Regions from separate parts of the Cohnella candida genome, predicted to be linked through region 4. Evidence: riboswitches for the same ligand, from Rfam matches in the RefSeq annotation. Region 4 holds a riboswitch; each other region holds the start of a gene.
What was found. Region 4 has a riboswitch for cyclic di-GMP ahead of EAV92_RS23570 (HD-GYP domain-containing protein). Riboswitches for the same ligand answer to the same signal wherever they lie in the genome.
Positions count from the first base shown of each region.

Region 1: linked by a shared signal. The riboswitch ahead of EAV92_RS10450 (sensor domain-containing diguanylate cyclase) and the one ahead of EAV92_RS23570 (HD-GYP domain-containing protein) in region 4 are both predicted to bind cyclic di-GMP.
Region 2: linked by a shared signal. The riboswitch ahead of EAV92_RS22635 (hypothetical protein) and the one ahead of EAV92_RS23570 (HD-GYP domain-containing protein) in region 4 are both predicted to bind cyclic di-GMP.
Region 3: linked by a shared signal. The riboswitch ahead of EAV92_RS00315 (HAMP domain-containing methyl-accepting chemotaxis protein) and the one ahead of EAV92_RS23570 (HD-GYP domain-containing protein) in region 4 are both predicted to bind cyclic di-GMP.

Region 1 is NZ_CP033433.1:2,199,797-2,205,134, reverse strand. It holds gene EAV92_RS10475 (glycine C-acetyltransferase) at 1-396, shown strand, start outside; gene EAV92_RS10470 (NAD-dependent epimerase/dehydratase family protein) at 393-1,361, shown strand; gene EAV92_RS10465 (cold-inducible protein YdjO-related protein) at 1,525-1,749, opposite strand; gene EAV92_RS10460 (alpha/beta hydrolase) at 1,899-2,894, shown strand; gene EAV92_RS10455 (hypothetical protein) at 2,916-3,452, shown strand; cyclic di-GMP riboswitch class I at 3,533-3,623, shown strand; gene EAV92_RS10450 (sensor domain-containing diguanylate cyclase) at 3,705-4,553, shown strand; gene EAV92_RS10445 (response regulator) at 4,682-5,338, shown strand, end outside.
Region 2 is NZ_CP033433.1:4,880,484-4,885,821, reverse strand. It holds gene EAV92_RS22655 (electron transfer flavoprotein subunit beta/FixA family protein) at 1-578, opposite strand, end outside; gene EAV92_RS22650 (GyrI-like domain-containing protein) at 756-1,232, opposite strand; gene EAV92_RS22645 (hypothetical protein) at 1,246-1,725, opposite strand; gene EAV92_RS22640 (helix-turn-helix transcriptional regulator) at 1,801-2,796, shown strand; gene EAV92_RS22635 (hypothetical protein) at 2,848-3,135, opposite strand; cyclic di-GMP riboswitch class I at 3,178-3,263, opposite strand; gene EAV92_RS22630 (HD-GYP domain-containing protein) at 3,340-4,245, opposite strand; gene EAV92_RS22625 (DUF420 domain-containing protein) at 4,477-4,935, opposite strand; gene ctaG (cytochrome c oxidase assembly factor CtaG) at 5,044-5,338, opposite strand, start outside.
Region 3 is NZ_CP033433.1:73,538-78,875, forward strand. It holds partial or broken gene infC (translation initiation factor IF-3) at 1-205, shown strand, start outside; gene EAV92_RS00290 (Crp/Fnr family transcriptional regulator) at 295-1,188, shown strand; gene EAV92_RS00295 (DMT family transporter) at 1,346-2,260, shown strand; gene EAV92_RS24680 (LysR family transcriptional regulator substrate-binding protein) at 2,165-2,653, opposite strand; gene EAV92_RS00305 (LysR family transcriptional regulator) at 2,599-3,069, opposite strand; gene EAV92_RS00310 (hypothetical protein) at 3,152-3,664, shown strand; cyclic di-GMP riboswitch class I at 3,738-3,820, shown strand; gene EAV92_RS00315 (HAMP domain-containing methyl-accepting chemotaxis protein) at 3,934-5,338, shown strand, end outside.
Region 4 is NZ_CP033433.1:5,096,091-5,101,428, reverse strand. It holds gene EAV92_RS23580 (VUT family protein) at 1-280, opposite strand, end outside; gene queF (preQ(1) synthase) at 296-799, opposite strand; PreQ1 riboswitch class I at 959-1,002, opposite strand; cyclic di-GMP riboswitch class I at 1,143-1,229, shown strand; gene EAV92_RS23570 (HD-GYP domain-containing protein) at 1,394-2,422, shown strand; gene EAV92_RS23565 (Gfo/Idh/MocA family protein) at 2,498-3,598, opposite strand; gene EAV92_RS23560 (ThuA domain-containing protein) at 3,629-4,294, opposite strand; gene EAV92_RS23555 (LacI family DNA-binding transcriptional regulator) at 4,291-5,334, opposite strand.

The DNA of each region.
Region 1 (5,338 bases), 2.4 Mb from region 4:
CCGTTCTTGTTCTCCACGGCGCTGCCTCCGTCCATCGTCGCCGCGTGCATTGCGGCGCTGGACATCCTACAGAGCAGCGAGGACCTCCAGCGGAAGCTGTGGCATAACGCGGCCTATTTGCGGCAGGGATTGATCAAGCTGGGCTTCGACACGGGAAGCTCGGAAACGCCGATCACGCCGTGCATCATCGGGGAAGAAAAACTGACTCAACGGTTCAGCCAAGCGTTGATCGAGGAAGGAGTTTACGCCAAGGCGATCGTTTTCCCGACGGTGCCGAAGGGAAAAGGAAGAATCCGCAACATGCCGACCGCCGCCCACACCGAAGAAATGCTGGATCGGGTGCTGTCCGTGTACGGGAGGGTCCGGTCGAAGCTGCTGGATGGGACGCCGTCATGAAAACCATCCTGGTTACCGGCTCGATGGGCCAGATCGGCAGCGAACTCGTCCCTCGTCTCAGGCGCATATATGGTGAGGACCACGTAATCGCGACGGATATCAGGCCGCCGGACAAGGAGCAAGGACCTTACGTCCAGCTCGACGTGACCGATCGCCGTGCTTTTTACGATACGGCCAAGCGATACGGAGCCGATTCGATCCTCCATCTGGCGGCACTGTTGTCCGCGAGAGCGGAGAGGGATCCGCTGCTGGCTTGGGAGATCAACATGGGCGGTCTCTTAAACGCGCTGGAGACGGCCCGCGAACTGAACGCCCAATTGTTCACGCCCAGCTCCATCGGCGTATTCGGGCCGGACGCTCCCAAGGATCGGACGCCGCAGGTGACGGTCCAACGGCCCGTTACGATGTACGGAGTGAACAAGGTCGCGGGTGAACTGCTCTGCCAGTATTATTTTCTAAAGTACGGCGTGGATACCCGCGGCCTCCGGTTTCCCGGGCTCATCTCCCACACGGCGCCTCCCGGAGGGGGAACGACCGATTATGCCGTGGACATCTATTTCGCGGCCGCTAGGCATGGGGGATACGAGTCCTATATCGCCGCCGGCACTTTCATGGATTTTATGTACATGCCCGATGCGGTGGAAGCCGTCATTCAGCTTATGGAAGCGGATCCATCGGGGTTGGTTCACCGCAATGCGTATAACGTAACCGCGATGAGTGCGGATCCGGAGATGCTGGCCGCGGAAATCCGCAAGCATATCCCGGACTTTCGGCTGCATTACCGCGTGGATCCGCTTAAGCAGAGAATCGCCGAGAGCTGGCCGGATTCGCTGGATACGACGGCGGCGGAAAACGAGTGGGGCTTCCGTCCCCGCTTCACGCTGGAAAAGATGACGGAGGAAATGCTGGCTTTTGCGGGGGGACGCAACCCGCCGGAAGACGGTCCGCGCGGGAACTCGCCGTAATGCGCGGAACCGCACCTTTATTTTTTGCGCGGTCGCGCCATTACTTTTTCGGTTACAAACGGCCTATTGTCTCTTATCATAAGAAGTAATCCAAGCCAAGGCACCCAGCCCGCATGACAGTCATCTCAGAACCGGGTCCTTGGCTTGGTCTTTTTTTGTTGAGTCAGGAAAGCCAGGGAGTTTCGTCTTTCTTCTTGCGCTCCGTTTTATGCTTCTTGATCAGCTTCGGCAAATGCTTGATCCCCCGGATCATCTTCCCCTGGCACATGGGACACGCCGGCGCATCGGAAGCCGCCAGCTCGTCGCGGACCCATACTTTGCATTCCGGGTTCACGCATCTCCATATCGGCACGGGCGCCGTATCGGGCTTCGGCGTTTCGGAATCCACGTGTGACCACCTCCACCGAAGTAAATTTCCCCGAGCGTCGGGTTCCTAAACGGCGCAGCACGAATCGAAAATTGTAAAAACGAAGCGGACTTTGATACACTGGAGTCAGCTTTTTTTCAGTTGAGGATCGATGCGGGGGAGTGCGGGGAATGAGAAAATTATGGATCGCGGCGGGAGCGGTCGTCCTGTTCGGTTTTGCGGCCGGTTGCGGAGCATCGGACGGCCAGCCTGCGGCGCAGACCGCCGCCTCTTCCCAGACAGCGGTTTCGACGCCGGCGGTTTCCGTACCTTCGGCTCCTTCCGCAACGGCGTCTGAGCAGACGTCCCGATCGAAGCCGCCCTCTCCCTCGCGATTGGAAAAGGTGAAATTCCACAGCAAAGCGTTAAACGCGGACAAGCGTCTGCAGATTTACTTACCGCCGGGCTACGACGCCAGCCGCCGTTATCCCGTTCTCTATTTGCTTCACGGATATTTCGGAACCGAGTCCGCCTGGATGCCGGAGATGCAGACGGATAAAGCGGCCGACCGTTTGATAGAGGACGGCAGCATCGAGCCGCTGATCATCGTCGCTCCGGAAATGGACAACAGCTACGGTCTCAATTCTTCCGACGCCTATCGGCTGGAGACTCCGAAGGATCCGGTGCATTCCCGTTACTATGGGCGCTACGAAGATTATATGGTACATGACGTCATCGGCTACGTGGATTCGCATTACAGCACCGAAGCCAGTAAGAAAAGCCGTTATATCGGCGGCTATTCCATGGGCGGGTTCGCGAGCTTGCATATCGCTTTCCGGCATCCCGATCTCTTCTCCAAAGTCGGCGGCCACAGCCCGGCGCTGTGGACGGATTGGTCGAGCGTGCCGCGGATGAAATCGTGGCTGTATCCGACCGCGGCGGAACGGAAGCGCAGAGATCCGGTCCAGCTCGCCCGCACGGCGGATCTCTCCGGGATGTCCGTCTATCTCGACTGCGGGGATAAAGACGACTACAAACTGTACGTCGGCACGTCCCAGCTGTACGACGCATTGCAAGCCCGCGGAATTCCGTCGGAGTACCACTTGGGCAGCGGCAACCACAGCCGGACGTATTGGAAAAGCCATATCGAGGATTACCTGCGCTTCTATGCCGGAATCCCATCGTAAGGAGAAGGGCAGGAGATCCGCGTGCTGACGGAAATGGATAAACGCACCTTCGACGCCCTGGATGACGATACGCTGGTGACGGCATGCGTGCGTACGGTCATCGCGGCGTACAAGGAATCGGGAACGCCGGGAGAGAACTTCCATGCGGGTCTCTTCGAGCGGCTCACCCCAGGCCAGCAAGCCCTGTTCTGGTTCCGGGTCTATTACGATCACGTAATCGTGTCCGCCGACGACTTCCGCTGGTGGACCTGCTATTTTCTCCCGCAGGCGCGCATCTGGGCGAATATCCGGCATTCCCTTCGGTTTTTCGGCGACGAAGCTCTCGTCCTCTTGCTGGAAGAGCTGGAAAGATCGCTGAGGAAGAGGGCGGCCGGTCAAGAGGAAGAAAACGGGGAGAACGATCTCGATCCGGGCGAGCTGTATTCGGACCCGGCATTACAGCCTATTTTCTCGCATGCTTTCGAGCGGTTCCGGGAGCTGGCACCCGATGTATCTCGTCGGATTGCCGGATTCATCCGGACGAAGCCCGTACATTTTGTTCGATTCGTACGCGGGTAGCGTTTCATTCATCAAGCGGACGGGTAATAATGAACGCCGGAACGATACGTGATTCACGAACCACGATACGCGAACCATCCGAAGCGAAAAGGCAAACTTGCTGAAAAGCGAGGACGCAAAACCTCGGGCCTAAGGAAACGATGGAGTTTCTAAGGCGGCCGGGTTACCGAAAGAGGTGGGCTTTGCCATGTCCATTCCTTTCGGGATGGACTTTTTTTGCGCTTCGGAGCGGTGAGACAAGGGGAAATTCCAATGGAATACGGTTATGAAGGAATCACGACGGAATACCATCTCCTTCGAGACGCAGTGCAATGCTTTTTCCAGACGCTAAGGGAAATCATACCTGCCAATACGTTTTTCGTCGCTGCAACCCAGGAGAGCGCCTACGTGCTGATCAGCGTTTACAATGCATCCGAAACCCTCGTCAAAGAAGGGGACACGCTTGCCCTTCCGGTTACGGGAAAACTCGGCGCTTGCAGCTTCCTGGGCATTCCGATCGTCCTTCGGGACGGCAGGACATTCGGCCAGTTTTGCGCCTTGGACCGGAAGCACGCTTTCACCCGAGAGGATGCGAGATTGCTTGAGAGAATGGCCGAATTGGTCAGCCGCTTGATCGAGGTGGAGGAAAACGCGATTTTCGACGATTTGACGGGCGTGTACCGCAGGAAGTACATGGAGGGTTTGTTCTACCACTTACCGACGAATGCGAAGAAAGCGATCGTTTTTCTGGATCTGGACGATTTCAAAAGCATCAACGATACCTACGGCCACGAGATCGGGGACGAGGTGCTGCGAAAAATCGGCGCCATCCTGAAGGAAATCGCCGTCGTCCATCAATCGGCAGCCTGCCGATATGCAGGAGACGAATTCGTCATCCTCCTTCCGGACGCCGGAGAAGAAACGGTGCTTGAGGCGGTGGACCATCTCATGGACCGCTTGTCGCGCCCGCTGCCGATCGGGGAGATGGCTTTGACGGTCTCGGCTTCCGTCGGAATCTGCCTCGAGGCTAGGACTTTGCAGGAATACATCCAAAGAGCCGATTCCGCGATGTACCAGATCAAACGGGAGAATAAGCACGGCGTGCGCATATACGCCGGTTGAAACGGCTCGGCGCCGCTTCCATGGGGAAGCGGCGCTTTTTTTTATAGTCTTTTAAGACTAGCCTCATTGTCACATCTTGTCGGTCCATATACAATGAGAGAGACAAGATATGGAAGCGGGGTTTGCCCTTGAAGCGCATTCTCATCACCGACGATTCTCCCATCATGCGCAGAAACCTGAATGCGATTCTCTCGAAGGCGGGCTATGAAATCGCAGCGGAAGCGGCCAATGGGGAAGAAGCCGTTCACGCCTACCGTAAACACCGTCCCGACCTCGTGACGATGGACATTACGATGCCTGTCATGGATGGACTCGAGACCGTCAAAAGGCTGATGAAGGAAGATCCGGATGCCCGGATTATCGTCATCAGCGCATTCGACCAGAGAAACATGCTGTTCCAAGCAATGGAGAACGGCGCGAAAACTTATTTGATCAAACCGATCACGGCAGACAAGCTGCTGGCGGCCGTTCGCCAGCAGCTTGAACCGTTATCCCGGGAGGATGGCGGCGCCGGCGGTACAACCGGGTCGAAGGGCGAGCGCCGAGTTGACGGGGAGAATACCTCGTCGACCGCATCCGCGAATGAACCCAGTTTCGCGGTGGACAACCGCGGAGGCCAATTCGCCATCCGGCTCATCGATCCGCTTCGGCCGGGTCCCTATACGGAGCTGCAGACCGCCGTTCAAGGCCTGTTGTTCGTGAAGCCGATCAACATCGTCTTTCAATTCGGCGATGCCGGGAGCTGCCATCCCGAACTGGCTTCCGCGTTGGAGACGCTCATCGGT
Region 2 (5,338 bases), 220 kb from region 4:
TACGGCACTTCGTTGATTTCCTTCTCCACCGACAGCAGGCAAGGGAGCGTCGAGCGGATCACTTCGTAGCCGTCCTCGAGCTTCCGGTGCACGATGGCGTATCCTTCATCCTGATTGATCTCCACGACCTTATTCACCGAGGTCAGCGGTGGAATATCCAGTCTGCGCGCAATGCCGGGACCGACCTGGCCGGTGTCTCCGTCGATCGTCATTTTGCCGCAGATGATCAGGTCGATCGGCCGGATCGTCGCGATTTTCTCGAGCGCCTTCGTGAGGGCATAGCTGGTGGCCAGCGTATCGGCGCCCGCGAACGCCCGGTCCGTGATCATGTACCCTTCGTCCGCGCCGATTTCGATGCATTTCTTGATCGCCTTCACCGCGGGAGGCGGCCCCATTGTCAGCACCGAGACGACGCCGCCGTACCGTGCCCGCAGGCGCACCGCCTCTTCCACCGCGTGGGCATCGTACGGGTTTAGGATCGCGGGCGCACTGGCCCGGTCCATCGTATTCGTTTTCGGATTCATCTTGATGATTTTCGTATCCGGCACTTGCTTGATGCAGGCCACGATATGCAGCATGATGGCATCCTCCGTTTCCCGATTCCTCGATACCCTAATGTATATTAGGCTGGAGGAGCCGTGAGAACTGAGTTTGTCCTTGCGTGTAGGAGTGTAGTGGGCGTGGCTTAGGTTAACGTGAGAATGGGGCGAGTCAGCGCGTGTCACGCGCTAATTCGCCCCATTCTCAGCGTATGATTATTTTTTCACCACGGGTACCCAAAATTCTCCGTAGAATATGCCGTCGCCGTTATCTTGGCGATATGTCGCATTTGGACCGCCGATGTAAGCATAGTCCGTGATTTTAGATAAAACTTCGCCAAATGCACGGTAAGTCAGCTGATCGAACAAAGTTTCCTTGTCGCCTTTTCCCGCGACCACGATGTACTCGCTATCCGGAAACTCAATGATACGCGTTGCGTCAGCCACGGATTTGCTGGCTTCCACCGCGAAATAATTCCACGGTTTGCCTTGATATACCTCGTTGACCGACCATTCGCGATCGTCTTTCGCGGCGTTTTTAAGCTTATCGAAACGCCCGTCAGCCTTGAGCCCGCCCCAAAACTCCGCTTTTTCCTTTTGCATAGCTGCAACGTCTTGGAATTTCGACCGCATTGAAAATCCGTAAGCGGTCAATGTGAATGACTTCTTGTGTTCAAGCGTGTAATCCGCCATGTGAGCGCTCCCTTTAGCCTTCTACTTTTTTCGCGCGAAGCCACATTTCGCCGTAGAATTCACCATTTCCCGCTGCCTTGACGAATGTTGAGTTACCGGGTCCCACATATTTGTAGTCGGTGATTTCTTGCAGCATGCCCCCGAAAACTTTGCCGGTGATTTCGTCGGCAAGGCGGTCTTTGTCAGCGCCTGTGCCAGGCACGACGATGTAGTCGCCGGCGAGGAAATCGAGAACGACCGCGCCTTCCGCGTCGAACTCGCCCATCACGCCGAAACCGCGCCAACCCTTACCGCCGATGACGTAGTTGATTTGATACTCTTGCCCGTCAGCGAGCGCGAGGAGTTCGGCAAGCTTGCCGTTTTCAGTGACTTCGGCTTTTTTCGCTGCCGTTTTTGCCGCATTGCCCGCCCAATCGTTGAAGTCTTCAAGCAAAACACCGTAAGCCGTCATTTTGTAGTTTTCCGTGATCGTTTTGATGGAGTAGTCAGACATCTTATTCTCTCCTTTGAGGTTTTATTTTACAAGATTGATTCTAAATTCCGAATGTATCAAAAAATGATACCTTTTATGAAAAATCAAAGCTACAATAAAAGCATGAAGAAAACAGAACGAGTAAACCTGATCATACGCTATATCAATAACCGCGCGCATTTCACGATTGCCGAGATCCAGCGGGAGTTCAAGATTTCCCGCGCGACGGCGATCCGCGACATTAACGAGATTCAGGAGATGGGTTTTCCGCTGACGACCGAACTGGGCCGCGGCGGCGGCTACTTCGTCATGCAAAATCAGTATCTGCCCTCCGTCCGATTTACGCCTGATGAACTGAGGGCGATTTTTATCAGCTTTATCGCGTCGAAAAATTCGCAGCTGCCTTATCTGCAAAATCGCCGTTCCATCACGGAAAAACTCATCGGCATCGCGCCGCAAACCCAGCAAGACGAGCTGATCGAGCTGAATCGTATCTTGCTTTTTGAAAATACGAATCCCGCCAATCCGAATCTCCTAGAGCTGGATGACGCGGCGCCTGCGGAATTGAACCAGCTGATATCGCTTGCCATGCGGGATAAACACTTGCGTTTGACTTATGAGCAGAGCCCCGGCTGGCCGCAGTTGATGGATGTTTATTTGCTGCATATTTTCAACTCTAACGCTCAGTGGCTGGTCGAGGTTTATGATTTGGATACGGATGAGTTTCGTTATTTGCCGGTTGAAATGCTGCGGGATTCGGCCATTGCCGAGAAAGAGATGAAGGGGTCCGAGCAAGAGATTTTGAGCAAAAAATTGCTTATCGCACGTAACGCCAATCTTGTCGTGAAGCTTGATGCGAGGGGGATTCAGCGTTTTAAACGTTTGCACCCGCCGGGAATCGTTTTGTCCTTTACCGGGATGTTCCAATCGAGCGGGATTTTCAATGTTCAGTTGGATGTGACGGATGAGGAGGCGCTGGCTTATTATGCGGACTGGCTTTTGTTTTTGGGGAAAGGGGTCGCGTTTGAACGGATTCCCGATGAGCTGCGAGTGATTTTGAATGAGCGTTTAGGGGTGCCGCCAACGTTATAAGACGTTTCACAAAGAAAAAACTACCGCCAGGACAGCGCCTGCGGTAGTTTTTCAGTTCGTGATTTTAAAAGGATCGAGGGCGAGAACCGGATCTCCGTTCACCGTAACCCAGTAATAGTAGTAGTTGTAAGAGAGGCCGGTCGGGTTGATCACGTTGTTGTAGAGCGATTGTTGCGTGTTAAACGTCAGGCTGCCCGTGTCTAACTTCGGAAGAGATAAAGGAAGATTGAGATTCACGTATTTATCGCTGGAAGAAGAATACGTTGCAGCGCCGGCCATTCCCGCAAACAGCATCTGGCAAGCCAGAAGGACTGTGCCGATCAGCAGCGTGCGTTTCATTTCGTTTCACCTCCGGTTGTTCGTAAAATAAAAAGCGCCTCTTTCGACAACTGGCTGCCATTCGTCTTCGACGGGAAGGCCCTGTAGTTTTGCGCCCTTATCTTTCGATAAGTTTGCCATTATCGGGAAGTGCTCAATTCTCTCAAAGGATTACCATTACTTGCTTGTTTACTATATCGATTTTTATCGAATAAGTCAATTCGATTACGTCAATTGATCTCCTAGCGATAAAAAGACTTTGACGATTTCCGGATGAAACATCGTACCGCTGCACCGCTCGATTTCTTGCAAAGCGGCCTCCCGCGGCCGTCCTTTCTGATAAACGCGGTCTATCGTCATCGCGTCATAGGCATCGACGATCGAGATGATGGCCGCCAGCTTGGAAATCTGATCCCCCTTCAATCCGTGGGGATAGCCTTTGCCGTCGAACCGCTCATGATGCTGCTCGACCACCTCTCCGACGATTCGCAAATCGGGCATGCCCGTTTCTTGAAGCATTTCTTTGCCGAATGTCGTGTGCAGCTTCATCTGCTCGTACTCGTCATCCGTTAACTTTTCGGGTTTGTTGAGAATGTGCTCCGGGATTTGCGTTTTGCCGATATCGTGAAGAAAGCCGGCCATATTGAGGATAAAGAGTTCATAGTGGGAGAGTCCCATTTTCTCTCCGACCAGCAAAGACAGCCGTTTGATCCGATCGCAGTGGTCGGAGGTGTAGCCGTCTTTTTCTTCGATTTTCACCGCTAGATCGAAATACTTCTGGACGGAACCGCTGTAATTATGAAAATAAGGGCGTGAAACGATATAGAGAAACTCGGTTTCCGTCGAAGCGATAAACAGGGCCATTTCGGTAACCATATGAGCGGTAATGGAGTCCCCTGGCCCGAGCACGACGTCTCCGTCCGACTTCTTCCAAACCAACTCTCCGGAGAGAATATGCGCGTGTTCCAGCGCCATCCAGCCTTCCTCTGGAGCGACCCAAACTTTGTACCCGGCCTCCAGTTTGTGGTGAATGATCTCCGTACCGTCGCCGGAAGCGACCAGGGATAGGACGGCGCCTTTGGTGGATACGCTCTCGATGAATTCGCCATTCCGAATGATGCTGATCCCCATGTCCCTCACATCCTCACGGTGACTTTTTTGTTTTCAGTATAACACTCGAAGGGCGTGGGAAGGGAGATAATACAGAAATCGGGAGCGAGCGTCAGCCGTTACCGACAGGTCGGCTGTCTGCGGACCACAGCCACTATTCAACCTGGTTAAAGGTTAACGCTTCAAAACAGCGGAGCAGGTGTAAAAAAGCCAGCCTCCATAATGGAGACTGGCTTGTCCGCTAACAGCATTTTAGAAAATGGCGTCGATGACCGGCTTGGTATGTCCGCCCGGATAAAACTGATACAGCAGGAAGTACACCGTCACTCCCGTAATCGCGGTGACGAACCAGATCGTCGCGGTGACGCGGCCCCATTTGCGGTGCTTTGCGAACTTCTGGCGGAAGGCCAGCGCGATCGTCGTGATGCCGAATACCGCCGCAACTGCCGCGAGTACGATATGGAACAGCAGGAAGACGAGATAGATCGGCTTCAAACTGTCCGGCCCGCCCCATTCCGTATTCCCTACGAAGATGGTACGGGACAAATAGATGATGAAGAAAATCAGAGCTGCCGCCGCTGCCGCAAGCATGACTTTCCGGTGCGCCTCTCTCTTCTTCCGCAAAATCAAGTTCCATCCGATCGCGACCAAAATCGCGCTTAGCGCAATGAACGACGTGCTGATCGCCGGCAAAACGTTGTACCAATCCATGAGGGAACCACCCGTCCAATCGACCGATTTTCTACGACTCCCATCATTGTACAACTCCGGCCAGCCGTCCACAACGCCAAGCGGCGAAGCGTCACATATTGTTGCTTTTTAGATCGCTCCCGCCGCGTCGTCCAGTCCGGGCTGGTCTTCCTTGTCCCGCTCTTGACGGTACCATCTCATGAAGATGACGAACAACGACCCGATATTCATGAACTCCTGCAGGAATTTCATGATGATGCCGCCGAGCTGTTGGTCCTCTTGGGCCGTCATCAAGTTGAAAAATGCCGGTCCTCCCTTGAACTGGGATAGCAGCGCCGCCGGATCCCCGGACACGCAGTACCGCATCGCCTGCGCCCATACGTTAGGATCGCTGTACACGGCAAACAACGGCTCGCTCGCGAAA
Region 3 (5,338 bases), 270 kb from region 4:
AGACCACGACCTCGAGACCAAAAGACAGCAAGCGGAGCGGATCCTGAAGTCCGGCGATTCCGTGCTGTTCGTGGTGAAAATCCAAGGCAAAGAAGGACCCCTCGCGAAAGAGGTTCTCCAGTCGCTCCTTTCCGCGCTCTCGCATGCCGGCCGGCCGGCGACGGGCATCCAGCTCAGCGGCAAGCAGGCCGCGGTGCAATTGAATCGGCGTAATCTCCGCAAGGGTCGAAAATGCAGGAATTTCCGGGATTTTCGGCGAATAAGTAGATATTCCCGTCCAAGGTGGCGTCGACCATGCCTATCATTCCTATCGAACTCGCCCGCGTCGGCATGAAACTTGATAAAGATATCTACTCCGGCACCGGCATGAAGCTCGCCGTCAGGGGCATGGTATTGACGCAAAACCAGATTCACGTGCTCGTCAAATACAACGTGCGGATTCTGGAAGTGGAAGCCGCGGAAGTCCCGGCCGAACCCGCCGCTCCGGCTCCGGCGTTCACCGGCAAGCAGAAGGAAACCTTGAACCACGTGCTCAAGGGCATCCCGATGTTCGAAAGCTTCAGCGAGGAGCAGATGGACTTGCTGATGGCGAACTTCACCATCGTCAAGTACGACGGCCGGCAAGTGCTGTTTCGCGAAGGCGATCCGGGAGATTCCTTCTTCGTCGTGCTCAAGGGCGCGATCAAAATTTACATCAACCATCCGGAAGGCCAGGAGAAGACGCTGTCCGTGTGCCGTCCCGGCGACAGCTTCGGGGAGCTTTCCCTGCTGGACGGCAAGCCCCGTTCGGCTTCGGCCCAGACGCTCAAAAAAACCGAGCTGCTGGTCATCTCGCAAGAAAACTTCATGACGCTGCTAGGCAACCATTTCGAGATTACCCATACGATCATGCGCGAAATTATCGCTCGGATCCGCGACACCCACCAGCATATCCGGGATCTGACCGTCTTCGACGCGCGAACGCGCGTGATCACGAGTCTGATCAATATGGCCAACCGCCATGGCAGACGAACTCAAAACGCGATCGAAGTGGAGCTTCCGCTCGATTTGAACGAATTGGCCCAAATGGTCGGCGTGAAGCTGATCGAGCTGCAATACGTGCTGAACGACCTGGAAGAAAAGGAATTGATCCGGATGAACGCGGGGAACTTCGTGCTGAACTTGCAGAAGCTCAAAGCGAACCGTTGACTTCCGCAAATGGCGCAGGCGCTTGTCCCTTGCTCGGGACAGCGCCTGTTTGCGTTTCCGACGATAACCGGAGGTTATGACGATATTCGAAATCGGTATTACGCCGCCGCCTTTCCCGCTTGCTATACTCTCCCTATTCATCGGAGGAGGAATCGGCGTGATTATCGCGGGTTACGCATTCATTTGTCTCGTATTCGGGACGACTTTCCTGGCCATCAAAATCGGTTTGAATGCGGGCTTGCCCCCGCTGTTCATGGCCGCCGTCCGCTTCGGCCTGGCGGGATTGCTTCTGCTGCCTTATTTCTCGTACCGTAAAATCCGGTTTCCCAAAACGGCAAGGGAATATGCGGAAATCGCATGGCTAGGCGTGTTGATGACGGCCATACCGTTCGCGGCGCTTTTCTGGGCCGAGCAGTATTTGGCTTCCGGCATGGCGTCTCTGCTGGTGGCGACATCCCCGGCATTCATCGGCATTTTCGGCCGCCTGAAGCGGTCTCAGATCGCCGGCTTGGCCGTGTCGTTCGCTGGCATCGCCTTGGTCGTGTCTCCCGATCTCGCGGACGGCGAGCAGGCGTGGCGGAACTTTGCCGCGATGGCCGCGATCGTGTTGTCCGAGGGGGCGTTCGCTTACGGGGTCGTCCGGTCGAAAAAGATGCTCGCCGGCGACGTTTCTCCGCAAATGTTCAACGGGCTCCAAATGCTGTTCGCCAGCGCGCTGTTATTCGCGATCTCGCTCTTCACGGAAGGGATGCCGGCTGCAGGCGCGTTATCCGTCCCATCGGCGGCAAGCGTCCTGTATTTAAGCGTCGTCGCTTCGATCGCGGCTTCGGGCGTTTATTACTGGCTTGTCAAGATGACGAACCCGATGTTTCCGACGACCTGGACGATCGTTTCCCCGGTCGTCGCGACGATCGCGGGTGCCGTGCTTCTAGGCGAAACTTTCACGTGGATCGGAGCGGCGGGCACCGTGCTGACGCTAGCCGGCATTTTCCTGGTCAACCGCGATATTCTGGGCATGTTTCTCCGCGAAAAAAACGAGCAGGGAAGCATCGGAGTCGGCTCTTCCGACTAGACAGACGGTCCGGCCGAATCCGGCGTCGCTCAGCTTCACGGCTTTCACCCGCGGGTCGTTCAGTTGCTCGGCCACCATCTCAGGGACGACCGACACGCCGTGTCCGTTCGCGACGAAAGGCACGATCTGTTCGTTAAAACCGAGCTCCAGGCCGACCTTCGGTTCCAGTCCGTTTCGGATGCAGAAGCGCCGAAGGGAGGTTCGGATATCGCACGGATCGCGGTGAAGCACCATTCGGTCGTTCATCAGATCGGAGACCGCGATTGATTCGCGTCCCGTATCGGCGTGACCGGCCGGAAGCAGCGCCCAGTAAGGCTCGATGAACAGCGGCACTGTCCTTAAGGTTTCATCGGGCTCGCCGTCGGGCCAATCTTGGACGATGGCGGCATCCAGGTCCCCCGGAGCACCTTGTCTGCGAGCTCGCGGGAGGTATCGCCGACGGTGACGGCCGTCTCCCGGCCAAGCGCTTCCTGCAGCGCAGCCGCCAGCTCGGGCAAATAATGGCTCGCCAAGCTCGGCAAGGCCCCGATCCGCAGCGGTGAACGGCGAAGCAGCCCATCCAACCCTTGCAGCGTTTGTTCGTACAGCCCGACGATCGCTTGCGCTCGGTCGAACAGGTAGCGGCCGGCTTCCGTCAGCTCGACGCCGGATGTCCTGCGGAGCAGCAGCGTGCAGCCCAAGGCTTTCTCCATGGCCGCGATCTGCTTGGTCAGCGCCGGCTGCGAGACAAACAGGTTGCGGGCGGCTTTGGTGAGGCTGCCGGTTTCCGCCGTTTCGATGAAAGATTTCATTTGCTGGATCGTGATCATGGATTTGCATGCTCCCTGAAAGTAAGTACATCATTATATCATGATGGAAGAATATGCGAATGAGGAGTTGTACGATTTATCCATGTTCGATCCTACGGTATTCGAAAATTTGAAGGTCGCCCTGGAAAACCAACTGTACGATCTCGACAACCTGACGGGCGAAATCCGGGTCGTCGGCCGAACGGACAAGCTGGACATGGCCCTCATGTCCCGCGAGTTTTCGTTGCGGTTCGAATTGGCGGAGGAGGGGCAAGCCGCCGCCGAAATCCGGCTTTACGCCTCCCTGAAGGAATTGGCGTCGGAAATTCTGGAAATCCCGGGCGAAAAACCGGGCTGCGTGCTGAGCTTGATTTTCGAGCTGCCGGTGAGCGACGTTGACGGCCAATGCGCGAAAGCGGATCTGATCCTCCGAAGCCTGTGGCAGTCCGCGGAGCCGCCGGTGCAGACGCTGCGTTTCGTTTACGGGGAGCCGGACATATTCCTGAACACTGCCGAGCTTCGGTTCAACCGCAAAATCGACGAGGACCAAATGGAGGACCTTCCGGATCTGATCCGGCATGCGCTTCAATCCTTGCGGGAACTAAATGCGGTTTAGGGCTTTCGGTCGAATTCATATTTACAAAGTATCTCCGACCCTATTACTATAAATTTGACGGAGACGAAAACACGACTGATAAGGGCAAACCTGTCGAAAGTCAGGGACGCAAAGCCTCGGGTCTAAGGCGAAAGCGATGACGGCCGGGCTGCCAAAGGGTGTTTTTTGTTTTGCCCGCATGAACGGAAGGGGGAGCGGAGGCCAACGGAAATGGCCAGGCGCAAGGAACGGAATTGCACGCCAAGACAGCCCGCGGAGGAGCATACACCATGAAAATCAGAATGAAACTCATCCTTACCATGACCGTTCTTACCTGCATCATTTTATTTACCGGCCTCTATTCCTATTTCAATAACCTGAGCACCCATCACGCTTATGGAAGCCTGCTCGGCGTACAGGAACTGCGTTTCCAAGTCAAATCAATCCAGTTCAAACTGACCGGCATCTCCAATGACGAGCGGGGTTATCTGCTGCAGGGAACTCCAAGTTACATAGACGAAATGAAAAAGAAGAAAGCGGAAGTCCAGGATCTTCTGGCGCAGATCAAAGACGCGCAAGGGATGGACGACCAAACGCTGCAAACGATCTCGAAAATCGAAGCGAATTACGGCGTATTCTCCGCCGCGGGAGATAAAGTGCTCAAAGCGTATGACGGCGGGAAACGCGACGATGCGGTCAAAATCCATTTCGGAGAGGAGAGGGACGCCCGCAAGGAGCTGGATCCGATCATCACCGACATGCTGGCGAAGCTGGACGCTCAGACAAAGCAGCACGTCGCCGACCGGACGAAGCGGGACGCGATTCTCATTTTCTCGATCCTCGCTGTTTCCGTCGCGCTCAGCGTCGGTGCGGGAATCGCCGTTTTCCGTTCGATCACGCGGCCGCTCGGCGTGTTGGAAAAGCGGATCCGCGAAATCGCTCATGGAGATTTGTCTGGTGACCTGATCGAGGTGAACAACAGGGATGAGATCGGCCTCGTCATCGAATCGGCCAATAAAATGGCGATCGATCTACGGGGCGTCATCGGTCAGATCACGGCGTCCGCGCAAAACGTTTCCGCGGCTTCGCTGCAAATTTCCGCCACGACGGAAGAAATCGCGGGCGGGAGCACGGCGCAGGCGGCAGCTGCCCAGACGATGAACGAATTGTTCCGGGAGCTTTCGTCCGCCGTCCATTCCGTCGCCGAACACGCGGAACAGGCCGCGGAGCTCTCCGGTCGGACCGTTCAGGTCGCCATAGACGGCGGCAAGCTGTTGAGCGGGTCCATCCAGGAAATGAACGGCGTCAGCGCCCAAATGAGCAAGCTGCAGCAGGACTCGAACCAAATCGGCGAAATCATCGAGGTGATCGACGATATCGCCGAGCAGACGAATCTGCTGGCGCTGAACGCCGCGATTGAAGCGGCGCGCGCGGGAGACCAGGGCAAGGGCTTCGCCGTCGTTGCCGACGAAGTGCGCAAGCTCGCGGAACGAAGCGGTGAGGCGACCAAGCAGATCACCCGCATCATCCGAGGCATCCAGGAAAACACCAGGCAAAGCGTCGCGGCTGTGCAGGAGGGAGTGACCTCTTCCATTCGGACGAGCGAAGCCTTCGACAGGATCGTCGCGATGGTCGGCGAGTCCGCGGCCAAGGTGACGGAAATCGCCGCGGCCAGCGAGGAACAGGCGGCGCAGG
Region 4 (5,338 bases):
ACAAGAACGTGATCGTGGACGCCGCCACGATCCACAGCGTATCGCCGAGCAAATACGACGAGACCGCCGACAGGACCATCGCCGCTCCGATCGCGCCGTACGTGAGTTTGCGTCCGATCGTGTTCTGCACCAAGTCTCTCAGAATGAACGTCGCCCCGATCAGGAACGAGCCCGCCGGGATGATCAATTTGCCCCACAGGACAGGATCGTTGTTCGCCGTAATGACGTTCGCCATCACGATCGCCAGCAGATACAGCAGAACCAGCACCGTTTTCAACATTCGTTCTTCTCCTCCTTAACGGTTGTCGACTTTCTCGGGATACATATCGTGATTCATCAAACGATGGAAAGCCATCTCTTCGTACTTCGTGCCCGGGCGCCCCCAATTGCAATAAGGATCGATCGAAATGCCGCCTCTAGGGGTGAATTTTCCCCATACCTCGATGTAGCGCGGCTCCATCAGTTTGATGAGGTCGTTCATGATGATGTTCATGCAATCCTCGTGGAAATCCCCGTGGTTGCGAAAGCTGAACAGGTAGAGCTTCAGGGACTTGCTCTCCACCATTTTCACGTCCGGAATGTAGGAGATGTAGATCGTCGCGAAGTCGGGCTGGCCCGTGATCGGGCACAGGCTCGTAAACTCGGGACAATTGAATTTCACGAAGTAATCCCGGCCCGTATGCTTGTTGTCGAACGACTCGAGCACTTCCGGCGCATAGTTGAACGGGTATTTCGTGCCTTGATTGCCAAGCAGCGTGATATCCTGCAATTCTTCCTTGCCGCGTCCTGCATGGGACATAAAAAAATCTCCTCCTTGTCTCCCTCGGCTCATAGGTACGGCAGCCGGGACCGGGAACAAGAACGAGATTCGCATCCGAAGGAACTCCAAAAAAACAGCGATCGTCTATCTGCCGAATCTCTGCGCACAAAGCGAAGAGCGAGCCGGCTGAAGCGGTCGCTTGCTATAGTTTTTTATAGAGGGAGTTCGCGAACCTCTCCCGGATCGCCGAGGCGAAACCGGATTTTCTTGTTCAGTTGTCATCCGATAGGATAGCACAGATCCGGGCCGTTGACTAGACTGGGACGCTGGTCCCATTATTTGTATGGACTTCCATGCCAAAATACCTTATAATCTGACCTGACCACGAGAAAGGCAAACTTATCGAAAGATAAGGACGCAAAGCTACGGGCCTACCGGGCGAAAGCCCCATGGCGGCCGAGTTGCCGAAGCATAGGGAGACCCCTACTTCTTTGTCCCGACAAAACATCCTATCTTCTTGAGCGAAGGTTGGATGTTTTTTTATACCCGGATACGCGGCAAAAGGTAAGCGTTTTCTCGCTGCTCCAAGGCTTTGTGGGCTGTCTGACGGCACAACACCCCAAGGAGGCTGCCATGCGGTACGACGAATATTCCCATCTGGGCGGCAAACGCGTTCTTCATCACGTCATGGACAACAAAGGGCTGCTGCTCATTCCAGAGGGCACGGTTTTAACGGAGCACCATATCGAGCTGATGGCCAACTTCAAGGTCGACGTTTTCGACGTCATCGTCCAGGAAGTCGAAACGGGTCCCGCCAATCAGGCGGAAGTGAGGGAGCTGGTCAACAAAACGGCTGCCCGGCTGCAGGACATCGATCATTTCGTGCAAGCCAACGGAACGGTTCCGGTGCTCGAACTCGAGGAGAAAGTGCTCCCGGTCATCATGGAGGCCGCCCGTAAACGCAACCTGTTCCAACTCTTCGCGGATCTCAAGTCGATGGCGGATTACCGCTACAAGCAGAGCATCGGCGTCGTCGTCATGTCCGCCATGCTGGGCAAATGGCTGCACCTCGACCAGAAGGAGCTTTCCTTGCTCAATTCGGCGGCCAGCCTCTACGATATCGGCTCGGTCAAACTCCCCTCCTATTTGCTCAAGAAACCGGAGAGGCTGCTCCCCAGCGAGCGGGAGATCATGAAAGAGCACGCTATGCTGGGATACGAGCTTCTTCTGGAGTCAGGAGTGGACCCCCGCATCGCCCGGGTCGCCCTGCAGCATCATGAGCGGGAAGACGGCAGCGGTTACCCTCAAGGGATTAAAGGGAGCGAGATCGACCCCTTAAGCAAAATCATCGCCCTGGCCGACGTGTACGTAGCGATGACTTCGGCGCGCCCCTACAGGGAGGCGTATGCTTTCTACGAAGTCATCCACGAGATCCACAAGCAAATCATCCAAGGCCGCTTCGATTCGGCGATCGGCCTGACCTTCCTGAACGGGCTGATGGCCGCGCAGATCGGCAGCGAAGTCATTCTCTCCGATGAACGGAAAGGCCGGATCTTGCTCATCAATCCGAACTATCCGACGAGCCCCCTCGTCTCGCTCGACGACGAGTTCATCGACCTGAGCAAAGACGGTTCCGTCAAAATCAAGGAAATCGTAGGTTAGATGACAACCGGCCTTATAGACGGAAAGCTCCTCCTTCGCCTGTTGGCAAGGGAGGAGCTTTTTTAAATTAGCGGCTCAGTCCAGCTCGTGGTCGCCCAGTCCGAGCGGCAGCGGAGCCGGCTTCTCGCAGGTGCTTTGCATGATGTAATGCTTGCCTTGCGCCGATGCATCGTGGAAGCCGTGCATCGCCTCGAGCACGTGGTTAGCCATCGCGCCGTTCGCGCGGTGCTTGCGGCCGGTCAGGATGGCTTTGGCCATGTCCGCCGCGCCGACGCCGCGGGCGTTCTCCGCTTTGCCGTGGGTGAGCGGAATCTGCGACCACTCGCGGGATCCCGCGCGCCAGACGGACACAGGGCCGCCGAACGTGTTCGGATCCGGCACCAGCAGCGTGCCTTGGCTGCCGTACACTTCGATGCGCGGAAGCGTGGAGCCGCCCGCGATGTCGAAGCTGGTGAGCAGCGTGCCCACCGGACCGGAAGCGAAGTCGAGTACGCCCGCGATGTGCGTCGGCGTTTCAACCTTCACGACTTGCCCGAATTTCGGCTGGCTCGTGATCGTCCGCTCCGCATGGGAGATCCGCGCAGAGCCGGTGACGCGGGTGATGGGGCCGAGCATGGCGACCATCGCCGTCAAATAGTACGGTCCCATGTCGAACATAGGGCCGCCGCCGATTTGGTAGAAGAACTCCGGAGCCGGGTGCCAGCTTTCCGGGCCGCTGCTGGTCATGAAGGCCGTGGCGCCGATCGGCGTGCCGATCCAGCCGTCTTCGATCAGCTTGATGCTCGTCTGTATGCCGCCGCCGAGGAACGTGTCCGGCGCGCAGCCGACGCGAAGTCCCTTGCGCTCGGCAAGCTCCAGCAGCTGTTTGCCTTCCTCGCGGGTAACGGAGAGCGGCTTCTCGACGTAAACGTGTTTGCCCGCTTCAAGGGCTTTCATGCAGACCGAGGCATGCGCCTGCGGAATCGTCAGGTTGATGACCATTTGGACTTCCGGATCTGCCAGCAGCTCGTCTACCGAGCATCCGCGCACGCCGTGCTCGGCCGCTTTCGCTTTCGCGCGTTCGACGTCGATGTCCGCGCAGGCGACGACTTCCATCGACTCGAATCGTTTGCCGTTCTGAAAATAAATGCCGCTGATGTTGCCCGTTCCGATAATGCCGACTTTCAGTTTCTCCATAAGGTTCCCGTCTCCTTCATTGATCCCCGATCAGGATTGTTTGCCTTGCGCGGCCCAGAGAAATCCCCGCCGCATGAGTTCCAGCACCGGCGGCATTTCCACGATGTTCGCCTGATGGCCGAGCGAGTTGTAATACACCCGGCCGACTCCCCAGCGTTTCGTCCAAACCACCGGCATGTCGACCGCTTTGTTGAGTGAATGCGGCCCCGGCACGACCGGAAAGCGCGTCGTCGCGAGCACTTCGACCGCAGGGTCGACGTGCATGTAATATTGCTCGCTCCGCACGGTGAAATCCTCGAGTCCCTCCACTAATGGGCTGGAGCTGTTCGATACGTTGACCGTGTACTCCACGCCGTCATTGCCGGGATGAGCAACCCATTGGCCGCCTGTCATGAACTGCCAGTCCACGTTCTCGCGGAACGCGTCGCACATGCCGCCGTGGCAGCCCGCCAATCCCACGCCGGACTGCACCGCTTGGGACACGTTGTCCACGAGCTTCTGATCGATTTTATCCATCGTCCATACCGGAATGATGAGATCGAGGCCCTTCAGCTTCTCCCCGTCGGCGAAAGCCTGCAGGGTGTCCGATACTTCGACTTCGAATCCTTCCTTCTCGAGCAGTTCCTGGAAAATGCCCGCAACCTCTCTCGGTTGATGGCCGTCCCAACCGCCCCATACGATAAGCGCTTTTTTCAAAACGAATCCTCCTTCGTTGTCCCGCACGACTTCCGGACCACGAGCCTGGGCTCGAGCACGTCGCAAATCGGTTCCTGTTCACCTTCCGCGGCATCTAGAATGCGATCCAACACCCGCTCCGCCGCGAGCTTGCCCATGTCGTAAAACGGCACGTGAACCGTCGTCAGCGGCGGCTCGCTGAACCGGGCGGCATCGGAATCGTCGTAAGCGACGATCGCGAGATCCTCGGGCAGCGAACACCCGCGGTCGCGAAGGCCCTTCATGAGGCCGATCGCCATCCGGTCGTTGGACACGAACAAGGCGTCCAGCCGGTCCAAGTCCGCGTAGATTTTCTCCGCCGCGGCGTTGCCGCTCGTCCAACTGTAGTTCCCCGCATACAGCAGGGAATCGTCCGGCTCGATGCCCGCCTCCGCCAGCGCCTTGCGGTATCCGGTCAACCGGTCCGCGCTGTTGGAATACTGGGGCGAGCCGTTCAGGAATCCGATTCGCCTGTAGCCCTTGCCGAGCAGGTGCTTCACCGCGCGGTAAGCGCCCTCCACGTGGTCCGCGGCGACCGTGCCGATGCGGATATCTGCGAAGTGCTGGTCCATGACGCAGCAAGGCAATCCTTCCGCCGCGGCCTCGCGGATTCCCGCCATCTCGGACGGGAGGGAGCTGGCTCCGAGCACGATCGCGCCATCGACCCGCAGCGTTCGGAACAACGAAACGTAGTCGTAGACTTCCGCCGGATTCCGGAACAGCAGCAGCAAGCCGTAGCCGCGCTCATGAACCGCTCCCCCGATTCCGCTCAAGAGCTCGGAGAAGTAGTACGTCGAAAACAAGTGGACCTTGGGCACGTGCGGCATGACGACGCCGAGGTTTCCGCTTCTTCCCCTCGCGAAGCTCGACGCGACGGCGTTCAGGTGGTACCCGAGGCGTTCGGCCGCCTCGAGGACACGTTTGCGGGTCGATTCCTTCATCGGCCCGACGCCGTTCAGGACGCGCGATACCGTCGCCTCCGAAACGCCGGCGAGCTCGGCCACCTCTTTGCGTGTAGTCATCGGA